Regions from separate parts of the Paenibacillus sp. JGP012 genome, predicted to be linked through region 1. Evidence: riboswitches for the same ligand, from Rfam matches in the RefSeq annotation. Region 1 holds a riboswitch; each other region holds the start of a gene.
The links. A riboswitch is a leader RNA that binds a small molecule or an ion and turns the genes downstream of it on or off. The one in region 1 is predicted to bind cyclic di-AMP.
Positions count from the first base shown of each region.

Region 2: linked by a shared signal. The riboswitch ahead of HNR77_RS26800 (C40 family peptidase) and the one ahead of HNR77_RS24750 (resuscitation-promoting factor) in region 1 are both predicted to bind cyclic di-AMP.
Region 3: linked by a shared signal. The riboswitch ahead of HNR77_RS27310 (hypothetical protein) and the one ahead of HNR77_RS24750 (resuscitation-promoting factor) in region 1 are both predicted to bind cyclic di-AMP.
Region 4: linked by a shared signal. The riboswitch ahead of HNR77_RS12880 (3D domain-containing protein) and the one ahead of HNR77_RS24750 (resuscitation-promoting factor) in region 1 are both predicted to bind cyclic di-AMP.

Region 1 is NZ_JACHKG010000030.1:50,499-54,446, reverse strand. Features, by position in the region: gene HNR77_RS24755 (TatD family hydrolase) at 8-775, shown strand; cyclic di-AMP (ydaO/yuaA leader) riboswitch at 1,017-1,269, shown strand; gene HNR77_RS24750 (resuscitation-promoting factor) at 1,539-2,720, shown strand; gene rnmV (ribonuclease M5) at 2,876-3,421, shown strand; gene rsmA (16S rRNA (adenine(1518)-N(6)/adenine(1519)-N(6))-dimethyltransferase RsmA) at 3,426-3,948, shown strand, end outside.
Region 2 is NZ_JACHKG010000038.1:27,394-31,341, forward strand. Features, by position in the region: gene HNR77_RS26790 (M1 family metallopeptidase) at 1-633, shown strand, start outside; gene HNR77_RS26795 (hypothetical protein) at 643-1,488, shown strand; cyclic di-AMP (ydaO/yuaA leader) riboswitch at 1,756-1,893, shown strand; gene HNR77_RS26800 (C40 family peptidase) at 1,897-2,367, shown strand; gene HNR77_RS26805 (GNAT family N-acetyltransferase) at 2,729-3,235, shown strand; gene HNR77_RS26810 (c-type cytochrome) at 3,373-3,729, shown strand; gene HNR77_RS26815 (4a-hydroxytetrahydrobiopterin dehydratase) at 3,839-3,948, opposite strand, start outside.
Region 3 is NZ_JACHKG010000041.1:2,142-6,089, forward strand. Features, by position in the region: gene HNR77_RS27300 (Nramp family divalent metal transporter) at 1-438, shown strand, start outside; gene HNR77_RS27305 (HAD family hydrolase) at 615-1,346, opposite strand; gene HNR77_RS27310 (hypothetical protein) at 1,467-1,895, opposite strand; cyclic di-AMP (ydaO/yuaA leader) riboswitch at 2,013-2,188, opposite strand; gene HNR77_RS27315 (glutathione peroxidase) at 2,567-3,043, shown strand; tRNA gene HNR77_RS27320 (tRNA-Leu) at 3,249-3,331, opposite strand; gene HNR77_RS27325 (urease accessory protein UreF) at 3,738-3,948, shown strand, end outside.
Region 4 is NZ_JACHKG010000008.1:170,833-174,780, reverse strand. Features, by position in the region: gene HNR77_RS12885 (polysaccharide deacetylase family protein) at 1-728, shown strand, start outside; gene HNR77_RS12880 (3D domain-containing protein) at 842-1,513, opposite strand; cyclic di-AMP (ydaO/yuaA leader) riboswitch at 1,516-1,709, opposite strand; gene HNR77_RS12875 (amino acid ABC transporter ATP-binding protein) at 1,939-2,661, opposite strand; gene HNR77_RS12870 (ABC transporter substrate-binding protein/permease) at 2,648-3,948, opposite strand, start outside.

The DNA of each region.
Region 1 (3,948 bases):
AATCAGCATGTTATTCGACACACATACACACCTCGATGCGCCACAATTCGACGAAGACCGGGAGGACATGATCCAGCGGGCTGTAGATGCAGGCGTTACACGTATGATCAATGTTGGCTTCAATCGGGAGACGATCCCGACAACGATGAAGCTGGCGGAAACGTACGATTTTATCTATGCGGCGGTAGGATGGCATCCGGTGGATGCGATTACGATGCAGGAGGGTGACCTGGAATGGATTGCATCATTGTGCAAGCATGAAAAGGTGGTAGCCATTGGCGAGATCGGTTTGGATTATCATTGGGACACTTCACCAAAGGACGTACAGCACCGCGTATTACGACAACAGATTGCATTAGCACGTGAGTTGAATATGCCTATTGTTATTCATAATCGGGATGCTCATGAGGATATTGTTCGTATTTTGCGTGAAGAAAAGGCTGGTGAAGTTGGCGGAGTCATGCATTCGTTTTCAGGCAGCTGGGAAACAGCGAAAATGTGTCTGGATTTAGGGTTCCACTTATCCTTCGGCGGGCCGGTCACTTTCAAAAATGCGAAGCAGCCCAAAGAGGTGCTTGCGAAGGTTCCGATGGATCGATTTTTCCTGGAAACGGACTCCCCATATCTTACACCCCATCCTTATCGTGGAAAACGAAATGAAACAGCGCATGTTCGTCTGGTTGCCGAGGCAGCTGCGGAAATTAAAGGCATTTCGGTTGAGGAAATTGCTGCAATAACAACCAAAAATGCCATGGAACGATTTGGAATTCGATAAGAAATGGAGTAAATCAGGTGAAATAGGGAGTTATAGAGAGGTAATCTGCTCTTTGATTCGAATAATTGAAGAATATTACAATATTTTAACCAAATATTTAGAAAAACGTACTTGATCCATGCTTTACAACATGCATCAAAACAGGATATCATCTTTTCAGTGAATTGTTGTGCGGAAAATTGGACAGATGTTCGGGGGATGAACAAAGGGACACTTTCCGATAAGACAACAATACTTTCATGAATCAATCTCGCTGAGTCTCCGTTACCGGAGAGCGGGGGAACCAATAGGGCTTAAACATCGGTGATTGCAGCCGATGCGCATCGTTCGCTGACCCAAAAGCAGCGAATGAATCTGGAAGCCGTATTTGATTTCTTCTTTGGGTCTCGGGGTGAATTCAAGGGCGTCCGCCATGAGCGGGTGACCTAAGATAGGGCGGCTCTCTTTCGCCCGAACCCGACAGCTAACCTCGCAAGCGGAAAAAGAGAGGCAACCTCGTGCATGAATTTCCGATATTCAAATCATTCGGAAGCCACGAAAGAGTCTCTTAACACTCTTTCTTTGGCTTTTTTTGTTTTGAATAAAAGAAATAACGTCATCTTACGGCAAGCTTTCTGGAGATGACATCATGTTGCGAAGAGGGGTTCATGGTGCAGAACCGGTCATTACCTCTGATCTGTGTTCTGTAGGAAAATTTGGTATAGTCGCGTCACATACATCATGCATTACTTTAGACGGCGAGGCTATGAAGGAGGACGGAGAAGTGGGCACATTCCAACCAGAAGAGACCCATGAGTCACGATCATCCAGTAAGTCTTTCGCGTTGCGGTGGAAGCATGAGAACTTGCGTCAAATGGCACTGATCGCGATATTCTCAATTGCGCTTGCAATCATGATCTTGTTAGTCGTTTACGGTCAGGCCGGGAAGCAAATTTCGCTGGTTATTGACGGCAAAGCTCAAGTGGTAGAGACTCGTACAGGAATGCTTCACGAAATGTTGGAGGAGCAGTCAATCACAGTCAGCCCTCACGACAAGGTATCCATGCCCATGAACGGGGCGCTTGCAGATGGAGACCGAATCGTTATCGAGCGGGCCGTTCCAGTAAAAATTACGGCAGACGGAGACACCAAGACTCTGTATACAACCGATTCATCGGTACAAGATGTAATTCAGCAATCAGGTATTGAAGTTGCAAATCATGATAAAGTGTACCCAGCGCTCGGAACCGCAATTAAAGCGGATATGAAGATTCGTGTAGTGCGTGTAACAAAGCATACTGTGGATGTGAAGCAACCGATTGCGTACAAGGTTGTAAAAACGGCAGATCCTAGTTTGTTCAAAGGGGATAACCGTGTTGTTGTAAACGGTAAAGAAGGCACACTGGTGCAGCATATCGAAAAGGTATTTCAAGATGGGGAACTCGTCTCCAAAAAAATGGTGGGCAAAACGATCGCGAATAATCGCGTAGATAAGGTCATCGCGGTAGGTACGAAAGCCAAGCCAGTAGTGAAAGAACCTGAGGTTCAACTGGTATCGGCCAAAACCTCAAGCAGCAAAGCAACAACAACGAACTCGACGAAAACATCTGCCTCGGGCAGCAAGGTGATTACGGTCGCCGGGACTTCTTTTAAATATTCCAAAGTGTTGAAAAATGTATCCATGACTGCCTACTCTGCCGAAGAGCCAGGTATTGGTACGAAAACGGCTTCTGGTACTCGTGTAACAGAGGGGCGCACCATCGCGGTTGATCCTAAAGTCATTCCTATTGGCTGGTGGGTATACATCGAGGGCCTTGGCTTCCGTCGTGCGGAAGATACAGGCGGTGCGATTAAAGGTAATAAAATTGACGTTTACTACGACAGTGTGAAGCATGCCCTGAATTTCGGACGTAAAAAAGGCAAAACGGTCTACGTGATTGGACCGGTGAAGCCGGAAGCGAACTAAAATCGTTTTACTTTGATATGGGAATGCTATAAAATAGTTGCATGAATGATTCATGCGGAATATGCGGCGGAGGGGTCTGAATTCAGTCTCCTCCGCCGTTTGGCAGAGAAGAGGATATTCCTCTTCTTTTTGCGTTAGAAAGGAAGAAAAGGAACATGATAAAAGAAGTGATTGTGGTGGAGGGCCGTGACGATACGGTAGCCATTCGCCGGGCGGTTGAAGCGGACACCATTGAAACAGGAGGTTCTGCAATTAATCAGCGTGTGCTGAAGCGAATCGCACTTGCTCAGGAGAGACGAGGTGTGATTATCCTGACCGATCCCGATCATGCCGGAGAGCGAATCCGCAAAATTATTGCGAATAAAATTCCTGGCTGCAAGCATGCATTTATTCCGGAGGCAGATGCAACGCGCAAAGGCGATATCGGGGTAGAGAATGCTTCTCCAGAAGCCATTCGTCATGCACTGGCACGTGTACATACCTCCTATGAGGGTGCACCTCCTCTCATTGACTGGGAAGATCTGATCGAGGCAGGTCTGATTGTACATCCACAGGCTGCTGCACGCCGGATGGAGATGGGCAACCTGCTCGGGATCGGATACTGTAACGGCAAGCAGTTTCACAAACGACTGAGTGTATTTCAGATTACCAGAGAAGAGTTCTCCGCTGCACTGGCGCAAATTGAACGTGAAGGATTGTGAACTTATGAAGGACATGGATCAAACCATTGAGATAGCTACACCGAAACGCACCAAGGAGATTATTCAAAAGCATGGATTCTCCTTCAAAAAAAGTCTGGGTCAGAACTTTCTGATTGATCAAAATATATTGAACAAAATCGTCGGCGCTGCCGATCTGGACGAATCGAAGGGCGCGCTGGAGATCGGGCCGGGCATCGGTGCGCTCACAGAGCGTCTGGCTCGCGTGGCAGGTCCGGTTACCGCGGTAGAGATTGACCAGCGTCTGCTTCCGATTCTCGGAGAGGTGATGGAGCCTTACCCGAATGTACGGGTTCATCACGGCGATGTACTCAAGCTGGATCTGGCCGAGCTGTTTGCTACAGACTTTGCTTCAGTGGATAAGGTTAGCGTTGTTGCCAACCTGCCTTATTATGTAACGACCCCGATTATGATGAAACTGCTGGAGGAGAAGCTGCCGGTGGACAGTATTGTGGTCATGATTCAGAAGGAAGTGGCCGAACGAATGGCAGCTGCGCCAGGCTCCAAGG
Region 2 (3,948 bases), on a different contig from region 1:
ACTTCTCCCGCTCCCTTAACGCAGCCTTCCTGGCAATTCGACTCCCAGAATCAATACGCTTCCAACGTCTATACCCGAGGCAAGCTTGTGCTGCTTGGTATTGAACAGCAAGTCGGAACCAAAAAAATGGAACGCATCCTCTCCACCTATGTCAAAAAATATCGTTTTAAACATCCTTCAACAGCTGATTTCCAAAAGGTAGTCGAGCAAGTCACTGCCACCTCTTGGGCAGATTACTTTGACCAATACATCTATAACAACGGCATGGCTGACTTCGCCGTGGAGAGAATTCAGGTGGCCCCTCTTCAGAAAGACGGCAAGACACTGTATGAGTCGGCAGTCACTATCGCCAAAAAAGGCAGTGATTATCCAGACATCCCGATTCGAATCACCTTTGAAGACGGTCATACCCTAACCAAGCAGTGGGACGGCAAGGAGGAACGTATCACCTATAAGCTTACGTATACCTATCCTGTCAGCTGGGCGATGACTGACCCTTTGTACGACATCGTGCTGGAGAATCGACACATGAACAATTTTTTGAGAGCCGGACTGGACGAGAAAACCAAATCCCGCTGGAGCATGAGCGCTGCGAAATTCATTGAAGTTATATTCGGAGGTCTGTCATGGTGAGGTGGAGAGATGAAAGGTAAAATTCGTGAAGGCTGGTTTCTCGTCCGTCAGCATATGTTCATTGCCGCGCTTCTATTTATCTATCAGCTCATATGGGGTTACTTTATTTACCGGCTGATTCAATCAGCGATGGTTCCTCTCCTGCTGCGTTATCCTACAGAGGATGCGGGGGAACTGAGCACACTTTTGTTCAAAATGGAGAGTCAGTTGAGCCTGTCCGGCCCCGAGGTTCAGCGCTATCTGTGGATTCTGGGCGGTATGCTGCTGCTTCGCATGCTGGTCAGTCCCCTCTTCCAGGCTGGTTTGCTCTATTCCCTGCAGCATTTTAATGCATCAGAAGAACGAATTCCTTTTATCCGTGGCATTAAACAGTTATGGAAACCGATGCTGCTCCTGCACACCGTACGTACGTTGCTGTTATTTCTTCCGGCATACTGGCTCATACCGAAGCTGTATTCCATACTAATGGACAGCTTTCATTCTCTTCATTTACTTCTGCCAGCACTTCCTTATGCAGCGGGGTGGATCATCTATGGCTGGATTGTACATCATACGATGCTCTATATGCAGTTTGGCGCTTCGGCTCCGGAAGGGGAGGGCGGTATTCATGGAACGTTCAAGGGCCTATGGGTTGCTGTACGCCGCACCTTAACGATTATCGGGATTGCACTGATGCTGGGACTCATTCATCTACTCATCTTTGGTGCATTCACATCGGCGTCATGGTTCCTGACCGGTCTTACCGGGCTGATCCTGCAGCAGTCTTATCCACTTGCCCGCAGCCTGCTCAGCTTATGGAAAGTATGTACCCACTTCCGCGTATGGCAGTCCACATTTTCCAAGGATGAACGATAAACCGTTTACAAAATGAAAAATTGTTACCATCTCATGTTAAACTACTCATGCTTTATTTCGTATAAATACGCAAACCTCGACCTTTCCCCGTCAAAGGTCGAGGTTTTTTTTGCTAATTTTACTGCTAAACGTTGCCAAAGCCCCACTCCTCTGGTACAATAAGCGCAGTGAGTTTTTAGTAACAACTTTGTAATCTTTAAATCCTTATTTGTAACAACTTAAAATTAAATCCTTAAAATTAAATTATCGTTCGTTTTTTCAGGTGCATAACTAGCATAGCCAAATTCCTGGCACCTGGGAAGCGGGGGAACCAGTTATGGGTGAATTGATCTTGATACAGAGGGATCATAGGGGACCTTCAACCGAATCCTTAAGCTAACCTCGCAGGCGTTGGAAGGGGTATATCACTTGTTTAAGAAGAAATTGACCGCAGCAGTACTTAGCCTCACATTTGCATTATCACTTGGTGCAGGCAGCGCATTTGCAGATTCTAAGATGGATAAAGTTATTGATTCAGCAATGGGAACTACATACAAAAGCGGAGGCACAACGCTTGACGGTTTTGACTGCTCCGGATTTACACGGTATGTATTCGACAAACTAGGTATTGATTTGGCTCGCCAATCCAGCTCTCAATATGACATGGGTGATTCCGTATCCCGCATGGAGATGAGACCTGGTGATCTGGTATTCTTCAACACAACAGGTAAAGGCGTATCTCACGTAGGTATTTTCGTAGGGAATGGTAAATTTGCACATTCTTCTTCTTCTAAAGGTGTAACCATCAGCTCTTTAAGTGAAAATTACTGGGCTAACCGTTACATTGGCGCTAAACGGATTATGAGCACGGACGCATATGAGTCACTGGCCCTCGAATAGGGACAAGCTGTAATCAACATGATGCTGGAATCATGAACTATACTGGAACGAAATACGAAACAACCAATCGAACCGCCCGGTACATTCTCCACAGGAATGTATCCGGCGGTTTTTTTGTGCTTCCTGATCCTGTGTGGTAGCTGATGCAGCAACTCATGTGCGCTCTTGAACCAACACATTCATTTTATTTCGTCTGTCCGTGCCCTTATGATGTTTTTACCCATCCCGTTATAATATAAACGGAATGAGTCTGACTTTTGTTTCACTTTTTTTTGGTCTGAACGTGAGTCTTGTCAAATGAAGCGCTCTTTTGTAGAGTGAACAGAGAATGAGTAACAACGGAAGGAGTGTGCATTGTTATATGAATGGAACCCCTGTGGCGTTTCATGTCGTACCTATGGAGGAGACACACGCAGAACTTATATGTGGATGGCAATACGATCCGCCTTACAATATTTACAGCTGGCTTCCCTGGGAGCAGATGAAAGCGTTGGAAGTCGAATTTGGAGATGCACAACTTCGTCAGGAGCAGTATGCCATCGTTCTGGATGAACAAGAGCAGGTCTGTGGATTCACGCAATTTTTCCCTCTCCAGGGCGTGACACGTATCGGCCTCGGCATGCATCCTGAGAAGTGCGGTCAAGGTCTAGGGAGCGCTTTTGTCGCTGCAATAGTACAGGAAGCTATACGCCGGAATCCGTCCAATGAGATCGATCTTGAAGTGCTAACCTGGAACAATCGTGCCATCCGTGTTTATCAGAAGAGCGGCTTTGTCATCCATGATACATATGAACGTCAAACACCAAGTGGTCTAAAGCCCTTTCACTGCATGGTATATGAGGGTCCGAGGACGCAAATGAATAACTAAAATCGTTTCAATTTATCTCTCTTTTGTGATTCGTTCAAAAAATTACCACAAAATGCTATGATGTATCGACAGCTTCCGTTATAATGATAGGGATAGTTTGGGTTAGATGATCTTACATTCTGGAGGGGACATAAGGGATGCACAAATGGATCATGAGCGGGGTATTTTTTGCAGCATGTGCTTTAGCTATTGTTTTAATGTTTACGCTTCCAGGTAAAGAGGAAGTGGCTCAAGAAGCCAAGCCCACCATGCCTGAAGTCACTATGGACGCTGGACAGGCCGAGACACTGGTGAAAGCCAACTGTATTTCCTGTCATGGTGACCAGCTTCAAGGTGGCGTAGGCCCGGCTCTTGCAAACATTGGCAGTAAAGACGATGTAGAGAAAATCTATTCTACTATTGTCAAAGGTAAAGGCGGCATGCCTTCCTTCAAAGGCCGACTGCAGGATGAGGAAATTGCCCACATCGCCATGTGGCTCGCAGAGAAGAAATAAACCCGTCCTTCATACGGGTAGCCCAAAGGCCCTCATTTCCCAACCGGGAGACAAGGGCCTTTGGGCTGTTTGCTCTGAACATCTTCCCGCAGATCGATGCTGCGGCAGCTTATTCTGTTCTCATTTTTTCAAAAGCTTCATTGTATTGCTCTGCTTCTTTAATGTCGACCGATGTAATGCCGCCTTCATCCCATGAAGTCAGACGCAGCGTAACGGTTG
Region 3 (3,948 bases), on a different contig from region 1:
GCATATCATCTGCTGACTCCGCTGCTCGGCACGACCGTTGCCAGCATCCTGTTTGGCGTCGCTTTGCTCGCATCAGGTCAGAACTCTACCCTCACAGGTACGCTTGCTGGACAGATCGTCATGGAGGGGTTTCTGAATATTCGTATTCCGGCCTGGCTGCGTCGTCTCGTCACACGGCTGATCGCAATCATTCCGGCCGTCATTGTGACCGCCATCGCGGGCGAACACGGGACAGAGGAACTGCTGATTCTGAGTCAGGTTATATTGTCCCTGCAGCTGCCGTTTGCCGTTATCCCGCTGGTGATGTTCACAAGTGACAAAAAAAGCATGGGGCCATTTGTTAATAAACTCTGGCTAAAGATCGTTTCCTGGATTATCGCTGCGATCATTGTAGTGCTGAACGTGTACCTGATTATCCAGACCATTATGCTGTTCTAAAGTTTATTATCGTCTCTCAAATAATAAAGGCTGATGCGCTGCGGTTTTATCCTACCGGGTGCATCAGCCTCTTATGTGTCTTTTTTATCATACAGCCTCAGTCGTATCTTTATATCTAACCTATATCTAATCTAACCCTAAACTAACCTGACCTGTTCTAACCCGCACTCACCTACTCACTTGGAACTATTCTCATCCGAAGATGCATCTGGCATGAGCAGCGGCAACAGTTCATCCAATGATTTAACCGTCCAGTCTGCACGCTCATGCTCTGACTGCACCGGCTGAAACCTTCCATATCCCTGGAGAATACGAATGGTATGCAAGCCCAGACTGCGAGCCGGAACGATATCATTGTCAATCCGATCTCCAATCATCACCGCTTCCTCCGGGGCACAACCAGCCTGTTTCAGGGCAACCGCATACAATTCCGGGTCGGGCTTGGACACTCCTTCTTCTGCCGAGCAGGCCAGTACATGAACATATTTTCGAAGTCCATAACTCTCCAGCCGCATTTCAGTCCCCGGGCTCTGATTCGCAATAATGCCTATGTGATAGTGCTGCGACAGCTGCTTGAGCACCTTGGCTGCAGAAGGAAATGGCCGCTCCAGCTCTTTGTGGAATTTCAGCTTGTCCTGAATCTGCTTGCGGTGACCTTCATCCTGAATGTATGTCCGCATAGCTACCTTCATAGGCCATTGTTCGTAGTTCTGGTAACATTGCTCAAACAGCTCCCGTACATCCTCAATCTTTACAGGATAGCCGTAAGCATTCGCCTCACGCACAAACTGCCCGATAATATCGTCAACAGGCTCCCATTCATCCACCAGCGTATCCCCTACATCAAAAAACAACCACTTCAACCCGGCAATATCCGGCAAGCCAATTCCTCCTTGTACGCCGCTCAATGAAGATCCCGTGCGCGCATGCTGTATCCATAAAAAAAGAAGACCCACGACAAGCATGAGTCTCCTCAGATTCCGTTAGTCCATACCTGCAATTATAACAGGCACCTTACACAGGATCAATCATAAGCTGCTTGCTTCAGCTTCGAGTTTATTGCAACTATTAAGCAAGAATCCAACTTCTCCATTTAACGAATACACAATTTTGTCCGCACCCATACCTCGATAAATGCCTTTTGGATGACTTTGCTCCGTTATCACACACAGAGACTTGGATGTCCAGGAGCGAACAATCTGCAGGTAACGGCAAGTCAGGTTCAGACTGTTCTCAAAAATAAATACGTTGCCTACGCTCGTCTGCGGCAAAAACCATTTTTGAGCTGCTGCTGTATTCATACGAATCACATGCTCTACTCCGATCCGGCGGAGCTTACGCTCCTCACCCGCACTGTTTGTCAGAACGGCAAAAGGCATTTTTTTGTACATCAGCAGCTTCACAAATTTACGTCCAGCTTCATTCGGAGCGGTTACTAAAATCATCTCTGTATCCATCATTCGTTCCTCCCTTGGCGTGAAAAGACAACAAAAAAGAAGCGTGGGGACCAAGGCCTCCGAAACGCTTCTTAAATAATCCATGGAGAAAACGCCATGGACCAGCGTGCGGTTTGTTGCCTCTCCCTTTAACGCTTACGAGGTTAGCTGACGGATTCGGGCGCGAGAGTCGCCCTATTTCCGGCTGTCACCGGAAAATTCACCCCATGGATGTCTGCTGCTGTAATGCAGCACATCCTGTTGGTTCCCCCGTTTTCCACCCACGATGAATGGAAACTCAGCGATTGAAACATCGTTCGTAAATCTTGCATGTAAGACCGATCGATATCATCGTCTGTTTCGTTTTTCAGGTACAATATAATTAAAATTCAAATTACGCTTTGAATCATACACCCGTGCCATGATCATGTAAAGTCCGGGCAGATCACCGAATCGTCAGAATTCCGGCAATAAGCTTCAATAATAACGCTTACAATGAGCTTATACGCTATCCAACTCTTCCAAGCTGTCTAATTCTCGCCCGCACAAAAATTGTTCAAGCGAATTGCATTCCTTCTATGAATAAAGTCGAGCCGATGAGGATAATAGTGTTCTCTGTAAATTGATTTTGCATTATTTAATTGCATAAAATATAATAAACATATCAATATAATATGCTGGAGGCGATCCCCATGTCAGTCTATGATTACAAAGTAAATACTCTTCGCGGACAAGAGATTGAAATGTCCCAATATCGCGGTAAAGTGTTGTTAATTGTAAATACCGCAAGCCAGTGCGGCCTCACTCCTCAATTCAAGGGCCTGCAGGAGCTGCAGGACCAATTCCAGGATGCTCCTTTCGAGGTCCTTGGATTTCCCAGCAACCAGTTTGCCCAGGAGAAGGGATCCTCTGATGACATCGCTGAGTTCTGTCAGATGAACTATGGCGTAAGCTTCCCTATGTTTGAGAAGATTGACGTTAACGGTGCCAGTGCTCACCCGCTATTCCAGCATATTACGAAGGAAGCGCCAGGTCTGCTCGGCTCCAAGGCCATCAAATGGAACTTCACAAAATTCCTTGTCGATCAGGAAGGGAACGTTGTGAAGCGTTATGCTCCCCAGACTACACCCGATAAAATTGTAGAGGATATTCAGAAATTATTGAAATAAATAACACACATTTCTACACTTTGAAAAAAGCTGCCCCAAACCACAGAGCCTCGGTTCTGCTCGGTTTACAGGGTGGCTTTTTTACGCAGCTAATGAAACTTATCTCCGACTGTTGTCGCCCTTTAGCTGTTATTTATGCAGGATCAAAAGACAAAAAAAGAAGCCTCCCGTACAGGGAAGCTTCCTTCAATAACGCTTCATATGATGCGGTCGAGAGGACTCGAACCTCCACGGGCGTACGCCCACTACCCCCTCAAGATAGCGTGTCTGCCATTCCACCACGACCGCATGTCGTAAATTATCGGCAACAGAATTGATTATACCGGAATGTTATCTAAATGTAAAGCATTTATTTGAATACGCCAAAAATCAGTCATATTTCCCCGAATGTGCGCATATCCTGAATCTGATTCCGAAAAAATGCCAAGGCCGCAGTGGAACCAGAATGAATTTCTTGCAGCATCGTATTTTCAAATATTATTTCTAAAGGAGAATAAGATAATTGTTATATTATATAACATGAAAAATAACAAATAACGAAATTTAAGCTATTTTTCAATGCAAACCATTGACAAAACACGGATAATTATGTGAATATATATATCATATAATTCGGATTTAAGCACATAAGATTTAGAAAAGAGTATTTTATGTAATATAAAATAACACAAAAAAGCACTGGAGGCGAAAGATCGTGAACCGTGGCAATAAGCTGCTAGATTACGTGAAGCTGCTTGATCCTTCTGTTCAGGTTGGAGGGTTCTCCCATTTCTTCGGCATGGATACACATATCAAGGAAGGCACCATCCGTACAGCCGAGGATCTTGAATCGTTCATGCGCTGCCAGCTGCATCCCAGTCTGGTTCGTCTTGAAGGTATGGCCATCAAAGGCATATATACCGCAA
Region 4 (3,948 bases), on a different contig from region 1:
ACATGCCAACAGAAAACACTGAGAAACAGTCACATACCCCTGCATCCACTTCGGATACCGGAGAAGAGCAGCTGACCTTGGGACAACTGCGGCAGAAATATGCGGACACCTTCAAAACAAACGGTCCATCCACCAAGCAGGTTGCGCTTACTTTTGATGATGTTCCCGATCCGCGATTTACCGGTCAGGTGCTGGATGTATTAAAAAAATACAAGGTGCGCGCAACATTTTTTGTTGTAGGCAGCCGGGCCGAGAAACATCCAGATCTGGTGAAACGTATGGTGAAGGAAGGGCATGTTATAGGCAACCACAGCTATAATCATCCCGAATTCAGCAAGTTATCCATGACCGCTTTCCGCAGGCAAATTTTACATACTGGAGACATCATCCAGCGTCTGACCGGATACACGCCGAAAATGATTCGTCCCCCATATGGGGATATTAACGAGGAACAGCTTCGCTGGGCTCGAAAGCAGCGTTACAGCATCGTCAACTGGAATGTTGATTCTCTGGATTGGAAGGGCCTTCCGAAAGAGCAAGTGAAACACAACATTCTTTCTGCGGTCAGACCCGGCTCCATCGTACTGCAGCATGCCGGTGGAGGCACAGGGTCCAATCTGAATGGTACCGTTGAAGCTTTGCCTGAAGTGATCGAGGAACTGCGGAATCGAGGATATGATCTCGTTACTTTGGATGAAATGCTGAAGCTATCTAAGGAAAAGCAGTAAATATAGCTGACTGCAAATAAACAGGGTGTTCCTTGGCGTTAACATGACAACATATCATGATAACACCTGAGAACACCCTGTATCTGTTCGTTATTCAAGTCCGATGCAAGCAGCTATTTTAAAATGTAAAGCTCAACATCCTGAAAACCAAAAGTATTTACAAACTGCTTGCTGCCCGGAATGAAAATATCAATGCGATTGCCTTTAATAGCACTTCCTGCATCGAGTGCCGTAGCTACGAAAGCTTGCTTTGGCAGCCCCGGATGTGAATGACCCGTTACCAGTACTTTTGTGCCAAAAGGAATGACCTTCGGATCTACCGCAATGGTTCCAAGCTCCAGTGGATTGCCGAAATAATCGACAGCACCCCATCCTCCATTTTCAGAAGCATCCGCGGAGTATGCTGTAGCCTTCACATTGATGGTTTTGCTGTAATCAAAGGTTTTACCCCAGGCTTGTACAACTTTATTCTCGGCATTCACATCCAGACTTGCGGCTTTAACCGTATTTTCTTGAGCTTTCATCTGTGCTGGTGCCGCTCCTGCTTTATTTTCCTGCCCTGGAATCGTAATTTTCAAACCACCATAGATGTTATAGGGTGAAATATTTTTATTGGCATTCATTAATTTGTCTGTGGAAACGCCATACTGCTTCGATAACGTAAAGAACGTATCTCCCTCTTTAGCGACATGTACAGATTCTGCGTGAGCGGGAACAGCTTGAATCAATAATACGGATGTCAGTAGTGCAATGGCTGCTTTTGATATGCGTTTGTGGTTAAACATGGTCTTCCTCCTCATTATGCCTGCGAAGTTAGTTGTCGGATTCGGATGGAGGAACCCACCCTATAGGCTGTACTGAACATGCTGATGCATTATGTATTCCTAATTCACCCCTAGCAGTGTGCTGTCCATATGACAGGACAACTGCATTGTTACATCCCCCGCATTTCCTCTCCGGAAATTTCGGCCGCATTCAATATATCACAATTTTGTAACCATGAGCTGTAGTAAATGTTACCATTTTGCGATTCACCAGCCTGATCTAGTCTGCTTTTCATAAGAAATTTACTGTTTTATAGCCCTTCCCACAGTATTTTCATTAGCGTCCAGGTAACAGAAACGTTACATTTCTTGATCGAAAATTTAAAAAAGCGTTACCGACACATCAGGTCGATAACGCTTTGATTCGAATGGAATATAAAAATCAATCAGAGAACTTTTGCAAGAAAATCACGGGTCCGTGGATGCTTGGGAGCGCCAAACACCTCATCAGGTGTACCTTCTTCAACAATAACTCCGCCGTCCATGAACAGGATGCGGTCACCCACCTCACGTGCAAAGCCCATCTCATGTGTAACAATCACCATCGTCATGCCACCTTCGGCCAGTCGTTTCATAACTTCCAGCACCTCTCCGACCATCTCAGGGTCCAGAGCTGATGTAGGCTCATCAAACAGCATTACATGCGGCTGCATGGCCAGTGCTCTTGCAATCGCAATCCGCTGCTTTTGTCCACCAGACAGCTGATTGGGATACACCTCTTTTTTGTCAGCCAAACCGACCGTCTTTAGAAGATCCTCGGCGATTTTGTTGGCCTCCTCCGTCGATTGTTTCTTCACCTTAATCGGGGCAATTGTGATGTTTTGCAGCACCGTTTTATGTGGGAACAGATTAAAATGCTGGAACACCATGCCCATCTTTTCACGAGTTGTGTTGATATTGTGCTTGGGGTCGGTGATCGACACACCCTCGAATTCAATCTGGCCTGAGGTTGGCTGCTCCAGCAGGTTCAGACAACGCAGAAACGTACTTTTCCCTGAACCGGAAGGACCGATTACCACAACAACCTCACCTTTGGCGATGGATACGTCAATTCCCTTCAGTACATCATTTTTTCCATAAGATTTGTGTAATTGTCTAACGTCTATCACTTGCACCCAACTTCCTTTCCAATCGACCCAGCAGCTTGGACAAAATAAATGTCATTACAAAATAAATCGCTGCCGCAATAAGGAATGGATTCATTCCCTGGTACGTAATGTTTTTGACTACACTTGCCTGATACATAATATCCACCATACCGATGACCGAGATAATGGAAGATTCTTTAATGATGGTCACAAACTCGTTACCGATCGCCGGCAACACGGCTTTGAAGGCCTGTGGCAAAATAATATAACGCATCGCAGCGCCTCTGCCCATACCAAGTGAGCGGGCTGCCTCCAATTGACCACGGTCCACGCCTTGAATCCCTGCACGGAAAATCTCCGCAAGATACGCCCCACTGTTAATGGAAAGTGTCATAATACCTGCTTGAAGTGCCGAGAAATTAATGCCAAAAGTCAAGGAAACACCATAATAAATAATCATGAGCTGCACCAGCATTGGCGTACCCCGAATGACTTCAACATAAGCTGTACCGATCCAGCGCAATACTGCCATATTATGAAGACGGAAGAGACAGATAATCAGACCGATGATCACCCCGAACAATACACCCAATGCCGATAACAGCAGCGTATAACCGATACCTGTTGCATAGAAGCTTTTATACTGCCAGAATACTTCAAAAATATTTTGTGATTTGTTAACTCTGTCAGCCATCAGGAGACTTGCGTCCGTTACCATCTGGTTGATCTTGTCTTCGCTTTTCAGTCGGTCTAACGTTTTGTTTACAGCAGTTAACAACTCCGTATTACCTTTACGAATCCCGATTGCTGCCTCAGCCTGTTCCTCGTCCGGAACCGCCGGTGCAAGACCAATCATATCATCAAGATATCCGGCAGCTACGGTATCCTCCACAATCGCCGCATCCACACGTTTCGTTTGCAGCTGAAGCACGATGTCGGAGATTTTATCCAGGGAAGTCAGCTTCGCACCTGGGATCTTCTGTCCAATCGTTTCCTGGATGGAGCCCTTTTGTACGCCGATTTTGGCGTTTTCCAGCGCCTTCATATCCGGGTATTTGTCCTTGTCAACGTTACGGACCATAATGACTTGCTTTGATTTATAATATGGCTCTGAGAAATCAATGCTTTGCTTACGCTCATCTGTCGGTGTCATACCTGAGATGACCAAATCCACACGACCACTCTGCAGCGCAGGCAGGAGTCCGTCAAAGCCCATATCCTCAATGACAAGCTCTGCCCCCAGGTCCTTGGCAATTTCTTTGGCAATCGCAATATCAAAGCCAACGATTTCATCTTTACCATTAATTA